Regions from separate parts of the Paenibacillus barengoltzii G22 genome, predicted to be linked through region 3. Evidence: predicted binding sites of a transcription regulator. Region 3 holds the regulator's gene; each other region holds the start of a gene.
The links. The regulator Rex, encoded in region 3, represses fermentation and respiration genes when NADH is low (regulators of the CRP and FNR family bind a similar motif). The targets are predictions, from matches to a motif close to TTGTGAAATATTTCACAA.
Positions count from the first base shown of each region.

Region 1: a site for Rex is predicted at 1,195-1,212, ahead of pflB (formate C-acetyltransferase). Genes of this name have one in related genera too.
Region 2: a site for Rex is predicted at 1,675-1,692, ahead of C812_RS18970 (cytochrome ubiquinol oxidase subunit I). Genes of this name have one in related genera too.
Region 4: a site for Rex is predicted at 1,600-1,617, ahead of C812_RS06990 (polymer-forming cytoskeletal protein). Genes of this name have one in related genera too.

Region 1 covers NZ_KE159652.1:1,164,639-1,167,812, reverse strand. The annotation lists gene pflB (formate C-acetyltransferase) at 1-1,125, opposite strand, end outside; gene adhE (bifunctional acetaldehyde-CoA/alcohol dehydrogenase) at 1,370-3,174, opposite strand, start outside.
Region 2 covers NZ_KE159655.1:264,467-267,640, reverse strand. The annotation lists gene C812_RS18980 (hypothetical protein) at 1-1,213, shown strand, start outside; gene C812_RS18975 (nitrous oxide-stimulated promoter family protein) at 1,215-1,595, shown strand; gene C812_RS18970 (cytochrome ubiquinol oxidase subunit I) at 1,779-3,174, shown strand, end outside.
Region 3 covers NZ_KE159652.1:1,351,363-1,354,536, forward strand. The annotation lists gene dinG (ATP-dependent DNA helicase DinG) at 1-1,034, shown strand, start outside; gene C812_RS06370 (redox-sensing transcriptional repressor Rex) at 1,076-1,720, shown strand; gene C812_RS06375 (amidohydrolase) at 1,717-3,015, shown strand; gene C812_RS06380 (cell wall elongation regulator TseB-like domain-containing protein) at 3,076-3,174, shown strand, end outside.
Region 4 covers NZ_KE159652.1:1,492,826-1,495,999, reverse strand. The annotation lists gene C812_RS06995 (AraC family transcriptional regulator) at 1-681, opposite strand, end outside; gene C812_RS23130 (DUF6199 family natural product biosynthesis protein) at 824-943, shown strand; gene C812_RS06990 (polymer-forming cytoskeletal protein) at 987-1,520, opposite strand; gene C812_RS06985 (SDR family NAD(P)-dependent oxidoreductase) at 1,743-2,420, opposite strand; gene C812_RS06980 (discoidin domain-containing protein) at 2,600-3,174, opposite strand, start outside.

The DNA of each region.
Region 1 (3,174 bases), 190 kb from region 3:
AACGGTCAGGTTTGGTTCTGGAGCCGGTCCCAGGTTGTACAGCGTATGCAGGAAGCGGAAGCTGTTCTTGGTTACAAGCGTCTGACCATTTACGGACATCCCGCCGATCGATTCCGTTACCCAGGTTGGGTCACCGCTGAACAGTTCGTTGTACTCTGGCGTTCTCAAGAATTTCACGATGCGCAGCTTCATAACGAAATGGTCAACCAATTCTTGGGCTGCTTCTTCAGTTAACGTTCCTTCTGCCAGGTCGCGTTCAATGTAAATATCGAGGAACGAAGATACACGTCCGAGGGACATGGCGGCACCGTCTTGTTCTTTGACCGCTGCCAGATAACCGAAGTACAACCATTGGAATGCTTCTTTCGCATTGTTCGCCGGTCTGGAAATGTCGAATCCGTACATTTCGCCGAGCTGTTTCAATTCACCCAAAGCGCGAATTTGTTCAGAAATTTCTTCCCGCAAGCGAATCACATCTTCATCGATGACATCCACTTCAAGGGATTTCAGTTCTTGTTGTTTTTGCTTGATCAAGAAGTCCACGCCATACAGAGCAACGCGGCGATAGTCCCCGATGATCCGACCGCGTCCGTATGCGTCAGGAAGGCCAGTGATAATCCCGGCTTTACGGGCGGCTCTCATTTCCGATGTATAAGCATCAAATACCCCTTGGTTATGGGTTTTACGAATCGTTGTAAACAGGTTGACGATCTCAGCTGGCAGATCGAAGCCATAAGCTTTGCATGCATTGATAACCATGTTGATCCCGCCGAATGGATGGATCGTGCGTTGGAACGGGGCCGAACCCTGAACGCCAACGATTTGTTCCTTCTCTTTATCCAAATATCCAGGAGCATGGGAAGTGATCGTCGATGGCGTATTCACGTCTACATCCAGGACCCCTCCAGCTTCCCGTTCTTTCACGGACAGCTGCGATACGATATCCCACAACGCTTTCGTGTTCGCCGTAGCGCCTTTCAAGAAGGATTCATTTCCTTCATAAGGATTCACGTTGGATTGGATGAAATCGCGCGTATCCACTTCCTTCATCCATTTCCCAGCTTTGAAGCCTCTCCATGCGTTTTGTGCCTTCGTTTCTGTTACTTCTCTTTCGATCACCGACATCTTGATTCCCTCCATTTATATATGTGGTCGCGGTTGAAGGTCTATCCCGCGCCTCATGATCCCTAAAATTTGTGATACTTTTCACAACTTAGACAATTATGGTACCCGGCCCCGAAAGACCGGGTTCCACTCACTTATTTCTGAGGGATCATTTATACTGTAATCATAGCTCTTCCTATCCAAAAAGATTGTGACAAATATCACATTGAGTGATATTTGTCACCTTTTTTCCCCGCCTGTTCACTTATTCTTCAAATCTACCATAGAAGGCGTCGCGATAAATCTCAGCCAGCTCACTGACCAACGGAAGCTTCGGATTCGCCGTCGTACATTGATCTTCGAAGGCACGGTCCGCCAGGTAATCGACGCGCGATTCGAAATCCTTCGCATCGAAACCAAGCGCTTGGAACGATTCCGGAATGCCCAGCTTCTTGTTCAGATCGCGCACCGCTTTGATCAAGCTTTTCACGCCTTCTTCCGTCGTGCGAGCCGGCAGACCCAGAATGCGGGCGATTTCTGCATAACGTTCATCGGCAACGAAGTTTCTGTATTTCGGCCATGCCGCGAATTTCGTTGGTTTCTTCGCGTTGTAGCGGATGACGTGCGGCATCAGAATCGCATTGGTACGTCCATGAGCCGTACCGTATTGACCGCCCCATTTGTGCGCCAAGCTGTGGTTGATGCCAAGGAATGCGTTGGCGAACGCCATCCCTGCAAGCGTCGAAGCGTTGTGCATTTTCTCACGGGCCAGCTTGTCACCGGTCAGTGCCGATTTCTCCAGGTATTGGAATACCAGTTGGATCGCTTTAATCGCCAGACCGTCTGTGTAGTCGTTCGCCATAACCGAGACGTAAGCTTCGATCGCGTGCGTCAGTACGTCCATACCGGTATCTGCGACTGCAACTTTTGGCAAGCTGTATACGAATTCAGGGTCGATAATTGCAACGTCCGGCGTCAGCTCGTAATCCGCCAACGGATATTTCGTATTGCCGTTGATTTTATCCGTGATTACCGAGAACGAGGTCACTTCGGAACCGGTACCCGACGTTGTTGGAATCGCCACGAACTTCGCTTTTTGGCCGAGACGCGGATATTTGTAGATCCGTTTGCGAATATCCATAAATTTTTGCTTCAGATTGTGGAAGTCGGTATCCGGATATTCATAGAACAGCCACATGCCTTTGGCTGCGTCCATCGGCGAACCGCCGCCCAGCGCGATAATGCAGTCCGGCTGGAATTTCGCCATCAGCTCTGTACCGCGTTGTACAGTCGTGGTCGATGGATCGGGTTCAACGTCCGAGAACACTTCGATGGCGACTGGCGTTTGGCGTTGACGCAAGAAATGTTCGACTCTTTCCACGTAGCCGAGCTTCACCATCATCGGGTCAGTCACGATCATGACGCGGGAGATGTCCGGCATCTTCGCCAAGTATTGCGTCGAGTTTTTCTCGAAGTAAATTTTGCTAGGCACTTTAAACCATTGCATGTTCACGGTACGATGATTCACCCTTTTCACGTTGATCAGATTCACGGCCGTTACGTTCGACGAAGTCGAGTTGCGTCCGTACGACCCGCAGCCCAGTGTCAGCGACGGCAGGTTCGTGTTGTAGATGTCGCCGATACCGCCTTGCGAAGAAGGTTGGTTCACCAGGATCCGGCAGGTTGGCATCCGTTCGGAAAATTGTTGAATCACTTCATCATTATTCGAGTGGATGACCGAGGAATGACCCATACCGCCGAATTGCACCACTTCCAGGGCACGCTTAATGCCTTCCTCTGCATTTTTCACTTTGTAGCAAGCGAGTACAGGACTCAGCTTCTCTGCAGACAATGGGAATTTCGGGCCAACGCCTTCGATCTCGGCAACGAGGATTTTCGTTCCGGCCGGAACGTCGATGCCGCACATTTCTGCGATTTTTACGGCCGATTGACCAACGATCGCAGGGTTCACCGCACATTTTTCAGCGTTGATCGCGCCTGCGGTCAGCTTCGCAGCTTCTTCTTTATTTACAAAATAGCAGCCGTTAGCGATCATTTTCTTCTTCACTT
Region 2 (3,174 bases), on a different contig from region 3:
GACCGGAGCCATCGCGGTGATTCCGCTGGCGGTCGGATTAATTCGGCAGGGGATCGGGTTCTTTGCCCTGATGCTGCTGCAGCTCATCCTGATGGACTTGTTGATCGTGGTGCTGACCGCGCTGTTGTATTTGGTCGTGTTGCGGTTTTTTGACGGCGAGAAGCTGAAGGATATGATCAATTACGTGCAAATCGGGATGACGATCACAATTGCGGTAGGTTATCAGGTGTTGGTCCGGCTGTTCGACTTCACGGAGATGGACATCGTCTTCAAGCCGGCGTGGTGGCAGTACTTGGTGCCGCCGGTATGGGTTGGCGCTGCATTTCAATCGCTGCTTCATCCGGGCGAAGGGATGACGTATGCCGGGCTGGCAGCTCTGTCCGTAGTTGTTCCGCTGGCCGCCTTCCTGCTGTATCTGAAGCTAATGCCGGCTTTGGAACGGAACCTGCAGAAGCTGGCGGAACCCAGCGCGAAGAGCGGGCAGCGGTCGGGGAAGATGCTGCGCCGAATCTCCGATTGGCTTTGCTCCTCGCCGCAGGAGAGCGCTTTCTTTCGCTTTACCTGGTCAATGTTGGGAACGGAGCGCGAGTTTAAGCTGAAGGTGTACCCTTCTTTGGGCTTCTCGATCGTGTTTCCTTTCATCTTCCTATTCTCGAATGGACTTGATCAGGGCTTGGAGGGGATCTCCGGTTCCCGGTCTTATTTGTTTATTTACTTTAGCGGGATTATGCTGCCATCACTCATCATGATGCTGCGTTATTCCAGCCGATATAAAGCGGCCTGGATCTACCGGACTGCTCCGATCTCCGGCGAAACGTCCATTTACAAAGGAGCCTTGCTGGCGAGCTTGGTGCGGCTCATGTTGCCGTTATATGTGATTGAGGCGGTGATTTTTGCCGTGCTGTTCGGAGCGTCCATTATTCCGGACTTGATCGTGGTGGGATTGGCAATGTTTGCTTTCGCAATTCTTTGTTTCCTATTCATTCGCAAGGGACTGCCCTTCTCTGAACCCTTCGAAGCCGCAGGGCAGCAGAACCAAAGCTTTGTTGTCATGGGATTGATGCTGCTGCTCGGCGCATTTGGCGTGCTGCATTGGCTGGCAACGACGCTTCCGTTTGGGATTGTGGCTTACGGACTGCTCATGATCGCGGTAACGTGGCTGGGATGGAGACTGGCCTTCCAGACGCGGGAAACGCAGAAGGTGACGAGATAAGATGGCCATGCTTAAGAACGATGGGCCGCGAATTCGCCGGGAAAAGATCACCGTGACTCGGATGATCGCACTATATTGCCGTAAGGAACATGAGGACAGGGAACGAACTCCTAGGCGTGCAGCGGTTCATCATCCCGCGTCCGTGTTGTTATGTGACGAGTGTGCCGAACTTCACCACTATGCCGAGCAGCGGCTGGACCGCTGCCGGTTCGGTGAAGGGAAGACCACGTGCCTGACGTGCCCGGTGCATTGTTATGCGCCGATCCAGCGGGAGCGGATTCGCCGGGTGATGGCTTTTGCCGGTCCGCGGATGCTTTGGCGGCACCCGGTGTTAACGCTGAGGCACCTCCTTGATGGCGTGAAGAAAGGCCATTCACAGTAATTTCATAAATTGGACGACCCTCAAAAAATGTTGATCTGATGCGGGTTTCAGGCCAATATTCGGAATTGTGACATATCTCATGTGATTTCTGTCACAAAATTATTACTTTTTCCCCGTTCGTTTTCATGGATCAGTGATAGAATTCACATTAGATAATAATTATTTGAAAGTAGGGGAAAAGAAATGCTGGATCCGATTGTGCTTGCTCGCCTGCAGTTTGCGGTGACAACGATTTTCCATTTCTTCTTCGTACCTTTGTCCATCGGCCTTGTGCTGCTGATTGCCATCATGGAGACGATGTACGTTGTGAAGGGCAAAGAAGAATACAAACGGATGGCCAAGTTTTGGGGAAAACTGTTCCTTATCAACTTTGCGGTAGGGGTCGTGACGGGGATTCTCCAAGAATTCCAATTTGGGATGAACTGGTCGGATTATTCACGCTTTGTGGGTGACGTCTTCGGGGCACCGCTGGCGGTAGAAGCGTTGTTTGCTTTCTTTATGGAATCGACGTTTATCGGATTGTGGATTTTCGGATGGGATCGTCTGTCCAAGAAAGTGCACCTGTTGTGCATTTGGCTGGTTGCTTTGGGGACGACCGTCTCAGCGTTCTGGATTCTGGCCGCAAACTCGTTTATGCAACGTCCAGTTGGTTTCGAGATCAACAACGGCCGCGCGGAGATGAACGACTTCTTCGCTCTGATCGGCAATGGGCAGCTGTGGGTGGAATTCCCGCACACGGTGTTGGGTGCTTTTGCCACAGGTGCTTTCTTGATCGCTGGGGTCAGCGCATATAAGCTGATGAAGCGTCAAGATGTGGCGTTCTTCAAAAAATCGTTCACGATCGGCATTATCGTGGCCTTGATCGCTTCGTTCGCTACGGCGATGTTTGGTCACCAACAAGCGCAGTACCTGGTGAAGACGCAGCCGATGAAAATGGCGGCTTCCGAAGGGCTATGGGGCAAGTCGGGCGACCCTGCGCCTTGGACGCTGTATGCTCATATTGATTCAAATGATCAGAAGAATAATTTTGAGATTAAAATTCCTTACCTGCTGAGCTTCCTGTCTTACAGTAAGTTCTCCGGCGAGGTGAAAGGCATGCACGAATTGCAGGCCGAATATGAACAAACCTACGGTCCTGGCGACTACATCCCTCCGGTACGGACGACGTTCTGGAGCTTCCGGATTATGATTCTCGCCGGCTGCTTGATGATCGTGCTCGGGTTGTACGGTACGTATTTGGCATGGCGCAAAAAACTAGAGCAGCCAAACAACAACTGGTTCTATAAAATGATGCTGTGGTCGATTTCCCTGCCGTTTATCGCCAATACTTCAGGTTGGATTATGACGGAGATCGGGCGTCAGCCATGGACGGTATTTGGCTTGATGCAGACAGCGGACAGCGTATCGCCAAGCGTCACAGGCGGACAAATTCTGTTCTCCTTGATTGCCTTCACCCTCATTTATGGGGTGCTTGGCGCGGTGATGGCGTACTTGTTCGTCAAAGTAATCAAGAAAGGACCAAATGAGATTGCTGCCGCCAGCCGTGATCAGGTCGGGGATCCATTTGGTAAGGAGGGAT
Region 3 (3,174 bases):
AAATCCGAGAAGAGCAGGACGATTATGCAGCGGAGAGCTTGATCACCGATATTAGCGGGTTGTTTAAAGATTTAGCCGGAGAACGGGAAGCGCTTCGCTTCTTCATGAAGCTGGAGAGCGAGGATACCGTCTATTGGATAGAAGCGAACGGGAACTTCCGCAGCCGGTCGCTGCAAATGTATGCGGTGCCGATTGATGTCAGCGCTCAGTTGAAGCAATTTTTCTTCGATCGGAAGAAGAGCGTCGTCATGACGTCTGCGACTTTATCTGTGGATAAATCGTTCCAATATATGATTGAGCAGCTTGGCTTGACGGAGGCAGCGGAAGAGGATCGGCTGATCACCGCGATGCTGCCATCGCCGTTTAATTACCGTGATCAGGCGCTGCTGGTGATTCCGCGCGATTTTCCAAGTGTGAAAGGCAGCGTGGGGGATGACCATTTCATTAACACGCTGGTACAATCACTGGCGGATGCCGCGGTGGCGACACAGGGGCGCATGCTAGTGCTGTTTACATCGTACAAGATGCTCAGGCAGGTGTATGACCCGCTGAAAGAACGGCTTGTAGCGGAGGGCATCACGGTGATCGGGCAAGGGATGGACAGCGGCAGCCGCACCAAGCTGACCCGGCGCTTCCAAGGGAACAGCGCATCGGTGCTGCTCGGGACAAGCAGCTTCTGGGAAGGGGTGGATATCCCTGGCGAGGCGTTGACCAGTTTAGCGATTGTACGCTTGCCGTTCCAGCCGCCAAACCATCCGCTGGTGGAAGCGAAGAGCGAACGCCTGCAGCGGGAGAAGAAGAATCCATTCATGAAGCTGTCTGTCCCGCAGGCGGTCATTCGCTTTAAGCAAGGGTTCGGACGGCTTGTCCGTTCGTCGCAGGATCGCGGCATCGTGATCGTTTATGATACCCGGATCCTGGAATCATATTATGGAAAATATTTCTTATACTCATTGCCTGGACCGAAGATGGAGCATATGCCATTAACTCAAATGGTGCCGCGTATCTCGGAATGGTTAAATCCCGAAGCCTAAGCCGCTTCATAGATCGTAATGGAGAATAGGGGGAACAATGCATGAAGTCAGATAAAATTTCGGACGCTGTCGTCCGCAGACTGCCGGTTTACCTGCGTTTTTTAAATGAACTCAGCCGCCGTGAGGTGCCAACGGTGTCCTCCCAGGAGCTTGGACAGAAGCTGGATCTTAATCCGGCGCAAATCCGTAAGGATTTAGCTTATTTCGGCGATTTTGGCCGAAAGGGGATCGGCTACGATGTCGCTTATTTGATTGAGAAAATTCAACAAATTTTAAATCTGGACCAACAGATTAACGTTGCGCTGGTGGGCGCCGGGAATCTGGGCCAAGCCCTTTCGAATTATAATGCGTATTTGAAGGATAATATGAAGATTGTTGCGGTGTTCGACGCTTCGCCGGCGAAAATCGGCAAGCAGATCAACAACATTACGATTCAGCCGATCGAAGAGCTGGCGGAAACTGTTCGAGCGAAAAATATCCGCATTGGCATCATCACCGTACCGGATACAGAAGCCCAACGGGTGGCGGATGAGCTGGTGGCCGCCGGAATCGGTGCGATTCTGAACTTCGCGCCAACGATTCTGAAGGTTCCGCCGGAAGTTCGGATTCATGCGGCTGATTTCACCACAGATTTGCTGAGCTTGGCTTACTACTTGGAAAACGGAAAGGAAACAAGCAACGTATGAGTCGGAAATGGTTAATTAAGAACGGGACGTTTGCCGTATTAGATGCGGAACGTCCTGTGGTTGACGGATATATGCTCGTTGAGGGCGATACGATCAGCTATATCGGGGAAGAGCGCCCGGAAGGCGTGGAAGGCGCCGAGACTTTGGACGGCAAAGGCTTGTTGTTCCTGCCGGGCCTAATCAATACCCATGGCCATGCGGCGATGTCGCTGCTGCGCGGTTACGGAGATGACATGGTGCTGCAAACCTGGCTGCAGGAGAAAATGTGGCCAATGGAAGCCAAATTTACGGCAGCGGATGTGTATGCCGGTACGGCATTGTCCGTGCTGGAAATGCTCAAGGGCGGGACGACGACGTTCCTGGATATGTACGATCATATGGACGAAGTGGCCAACGTCGTGGAGGAATCAGGCATTCGCGCCGTGCTGATGCGCGGAGCCATCGGTTTGTGCTCCCCGGAAGAGCAAGATCAGAAGCTCAAGGAAGCGATCGCGTTTGCACAGAACTGGCACGGCAAGGCAGAAGGACGCATCACCACGATGATGTCACCGCATGCACCGTACACCTGCCCGCCAGCCTTCATCGAGAAATTTGTGCAAGCTGCCCATGATCTCGATTTGCCAATGCATACGCATATGTCGGAGACACGCGCCGAGGTAGAGCAGAACGTGAACGATTACGGCGTCCGTCCGGTAGAGCATTTGTTGAAGCTGGGGATGTTCTCCCGCCCAACCCTGCTTGCCCATGCGGTGCATTTGACCGACGAGGAAATCGATATCTTGGCATCCCACGGGGTTACAATTTCGCATAACCCGGGCAGTAACTTGAAGCTGGCCAGCGGTGTCGCCCGCGTACCCGAACTCTTGAAGAAAGGCGTAGTGGTATCGCTGGGGACCGACGGTCCGGCGAGCAACAATAACCTGGATATGCTGGAGGAGATTCGTTTGGCTGCGCTGATCCATAAAGGCGTATCCGGCGATCCAACGGCGGTTCCGGCACTGGAAGCCTTGAAGATGGGAACGGAATACGGTGCAAAATCAGTCTTCTTGCAAAATACAGGCAAGCTGGCTGCAGGCATGAAGGCAGATATTATCGCCTTGAACACGGAGCAAGCCCATTTCCTGCCGAGAACGGATTATATCTCCCATACCGTTTATTCCGCAGGGGCCAAGGATGTGGAGCATGTCTGGGTGAACGGCAAGCAGGTTGTCAAACACGGGGCTTGCTTGACGCTGGATGAGGAACGTATCCGCTACGAGGCGCAGGCGGCGTTTGAGGGACTGCTGGCACGATAATGAGCGGCGCGCGGTTTCCAGAAGGAGGCTGCTTGCATAGGAAGGGAAAGGAAGAGAAGCTTGAGGAAGCGAACGAAATGGATCCTGCTGTCCCTTGTGATCCTGTTGATCGTGCTCCTGGGTCTCCACCGGTTTTATCTATACATTCATGAGGATACG
Region 4 (3,174 bases), 140 kb from region 3:
GGCTTTATCAATTTTTAGTTTGTTAAAGTACTCAATGACGGTGAATCCGGTCGTCTGTTTAAAAGCTCGTGACAGGTAATATGTGGACAAATGCACCTGTTCCGATAACTCTGCCAACGTAAGCCGCTCGCCCAGATGCTCACGCATGTACTGAATCACTTTCTCCACTTTGAGGGCAACCGCGTGGTTCTGAGTTTGTCTTTGCACATGGGCCAAGACTTCATACAGCAGTTGCTCCAGCCCCGCTCTCGTCAGCAGCTCATATCCTGGCAATTTAGCGAACCAGGCAGCCGTCAATCGGCGAAAGGCATCCTCGACCAAATATCCGTTTTGCAGCACCTGCATGGACGGAAGCGGCAAATGCTCAGTTTTCTGCCCAATGGTCCAAGTCCCGTCATCAAAGCGGATGCCCGCATAACTAAAATGGACGGAATAGAAACAGATCGGATCGGTTTCGTCCATCTGTATGTGATGAGGGAGACCCGCGTGGATGTAGATTAACATGCCTTCTTGAACGAGAAGTTCCTTGCGGTCCAACGTAATGCTGCCCTTCCCCCCGGTGACGAGCAGCAATTCGTGATGCGTAAGTGTTCTACGGATGCTGCTTCTTAGCTGTTTACCGTCATTCGGCTGTTTACTGTTGCAATAATGGATATGAAAATGTAGATGGTTCAGGTTCATCACCGCTCGCCCCCTCAATGAGACTTCCTGTGAAGTTTCTATGCAGTTTACAGCTACTGCGATTAGACCATACGTATGGGTAAACCGCAACCTCCCCCGTGCGAAGACGTAGATATAGTATCTGATTAGGGGAGGAAATCATGTGGGGTTATGGGTGCGTGAGGCGGAGCCAAGTGATTTCTATTATCTCTCGTGCAAAATCAGCGGTATCGCGATTATTGGTATGGGGATCTATGTGTTCATTCAATCGTTCTTCATCTAAAAAAATAAGGCCAACCTCATGAGGTTGGCCTTTGGGTTTGCTGTTATTTCACTTCCGTTGCCCCTGTTACTTTACCGTCGATTTTCGCGCTGGCTTGCACGTCGGCATTGGCGAAGTAAAGGTTGCCGTCGATCGTAGCGTTTTCGTACAGGTTGAAGCCGTTAGCTTCTACGTAGACATCACCTTTCACAGTGCCGCCTTGAATTCTCAGGTTTTCACTTTGAACCGTCAATTTCGGAACGGTTAAGGTGTAAGAAGCGGTCACGTTGTGGTCTTCATCTTGCGCATACAATGCGATCTTCCGGTAGATGTCTTTCGAAGCATCGTTTTTATCGTGGAATTCGCCAGCAACAACAACATCTTGGTCCACCGTCAAGTCGTTGAGAATCGCGATAATCCAAGTCCCTTTCTCACTCACTGCATTCACGAATGCATCCGATTGATTGACGATTGAAGCCGATGTCGTAGCATCCGCTGGTTTATTAGCGTTAGCCGCCGAGTTCCCGTCGTTTGAACCGCATCCTGCCAGCAGAGCCGCAGCAAGCCCGGCAACCACCAATCCTTTAACCATTTTCATATTGTTTCCCTCCTGTTTTTCTCTTCAGTTTGAATTATAAAAAAAAGTGGTTTTTGTTAATGTGATTTTTTTCACTTATATGTGCAAAATTTCACATTGCTAGTCACATCTTGTTCATCTTTGACATTCCCTCCTCTATATTTTCGTAATGGAAGCCGACCAACTCCCTGGCCGGCTTGTATCTATATGAACTCCCTCACGGGAGTGTTTTTCATGCTTCGTTCAGTCGAGCTGATGTGCTGGCGTCCCCATTGGCGAAGAGCCTGCGCCCCCGTCTACGCTGATTTCTGCACCAGTGACGTAAGATGAATCATCCGAAGCTAGGAATAACACCGCATTCGCCAATTCTTCCGGTTTCCCCATCCGGTTGAGCGGGATGCTTTGTTTCAAATATTCTTCGAGCGGGCTAAATTCCGGAACCGATGTATCCCCCCAAATCGGTGTCTTCGTTGCGCCAGGAACAACGGTGTTAACGCGGATTCCCCGCGGCGCGAATTCTGCCACCAATACCCGTGCCATGCTGGTAACCGCTCCTTTACTTGCAGCATAAGCTGCATATCCTGGACTGCCGGCCTTTGCCAACACGGAGCCGTTTAAAATCACCGATCCGCCTTCTTTCAAATATGCGGAAGCTGCTTGAATTGTAAAGAACACTCCGGCGATGTTCACATCAAGGATCTTCTTGAACAAAGATGGATCTGCACTGCCAAGCGGCGTGTTGCCGCTGATACCGGCGTTCGCGAACACGATGTCTAACCGGCCAAAGCCGTCAACCGCTGCCGTGACGGCTTTCTCTGCCCCCTCTGGATCCGAGGCGTCTGACACTACGCCAATCGTGTTGGCAATACCCAACGCTGCAACAGCTTTATTCAATTTCTCCTGATCCCGGCCTGTGTTCATTGACGAAGGCTGCTAATGGGCGGTTTCTCCTTTCATCCTGAGTTTATCATAATGAGAACGTTCGGTAAAGTATTATTTTAGATTTATCGTTCTCAAATTATAAACTCAAAAAAACAGCTCCCGGTAACGGAAATATCCGTCCGGGAGCTGCGTCATTCCTACTTACTTCTATTTAACTTTTACCGATAGAGATTTAACTCGGCGATCGACCACCACCACGATGGCGTCGTGGAGGTTTGAATGATTTTCACATAACGCGCCGTTTGCCGAGGGAAGGTCGTTACGATCTGTTTGCTCGTTCCGACATCCTCAGCAACCAACGTCCAGTCCACCCCATTCTCTGAGGCAAGGACTTGATAGCTGTGAGCATAGTCGTTGTCGCTCTCGCCCGAGTCCATGCTCAGCTTACTGATCGTCCGCAGGCCGCCCAGATCAATCTGAATCCATTGGCCTGGTGTCTGCGCCTCACCGGACGTCCAGCGGCTGCGCAAATTGTCATCCAACATCTCCAAGATATCCGCAGCGGTAGAAGCGGTAACCGTCCACCCAGAACGGTCCAGCACATTAAGGAAATCGTCCTCTCCGGCTAACGGTTCTGCAATCCATGGCGTCGAATCAGCGGTAAATACCTTCACATCATGAATCGACCACCAGTGCGAATCGGTCCCCGTTTGTACGACTTTAAGGTAACGGGCCGTCTGCAGCGGGAAGGCTGCCGTTACGACTGGGCCATCTCCTTGCCCCGTAGCGACAG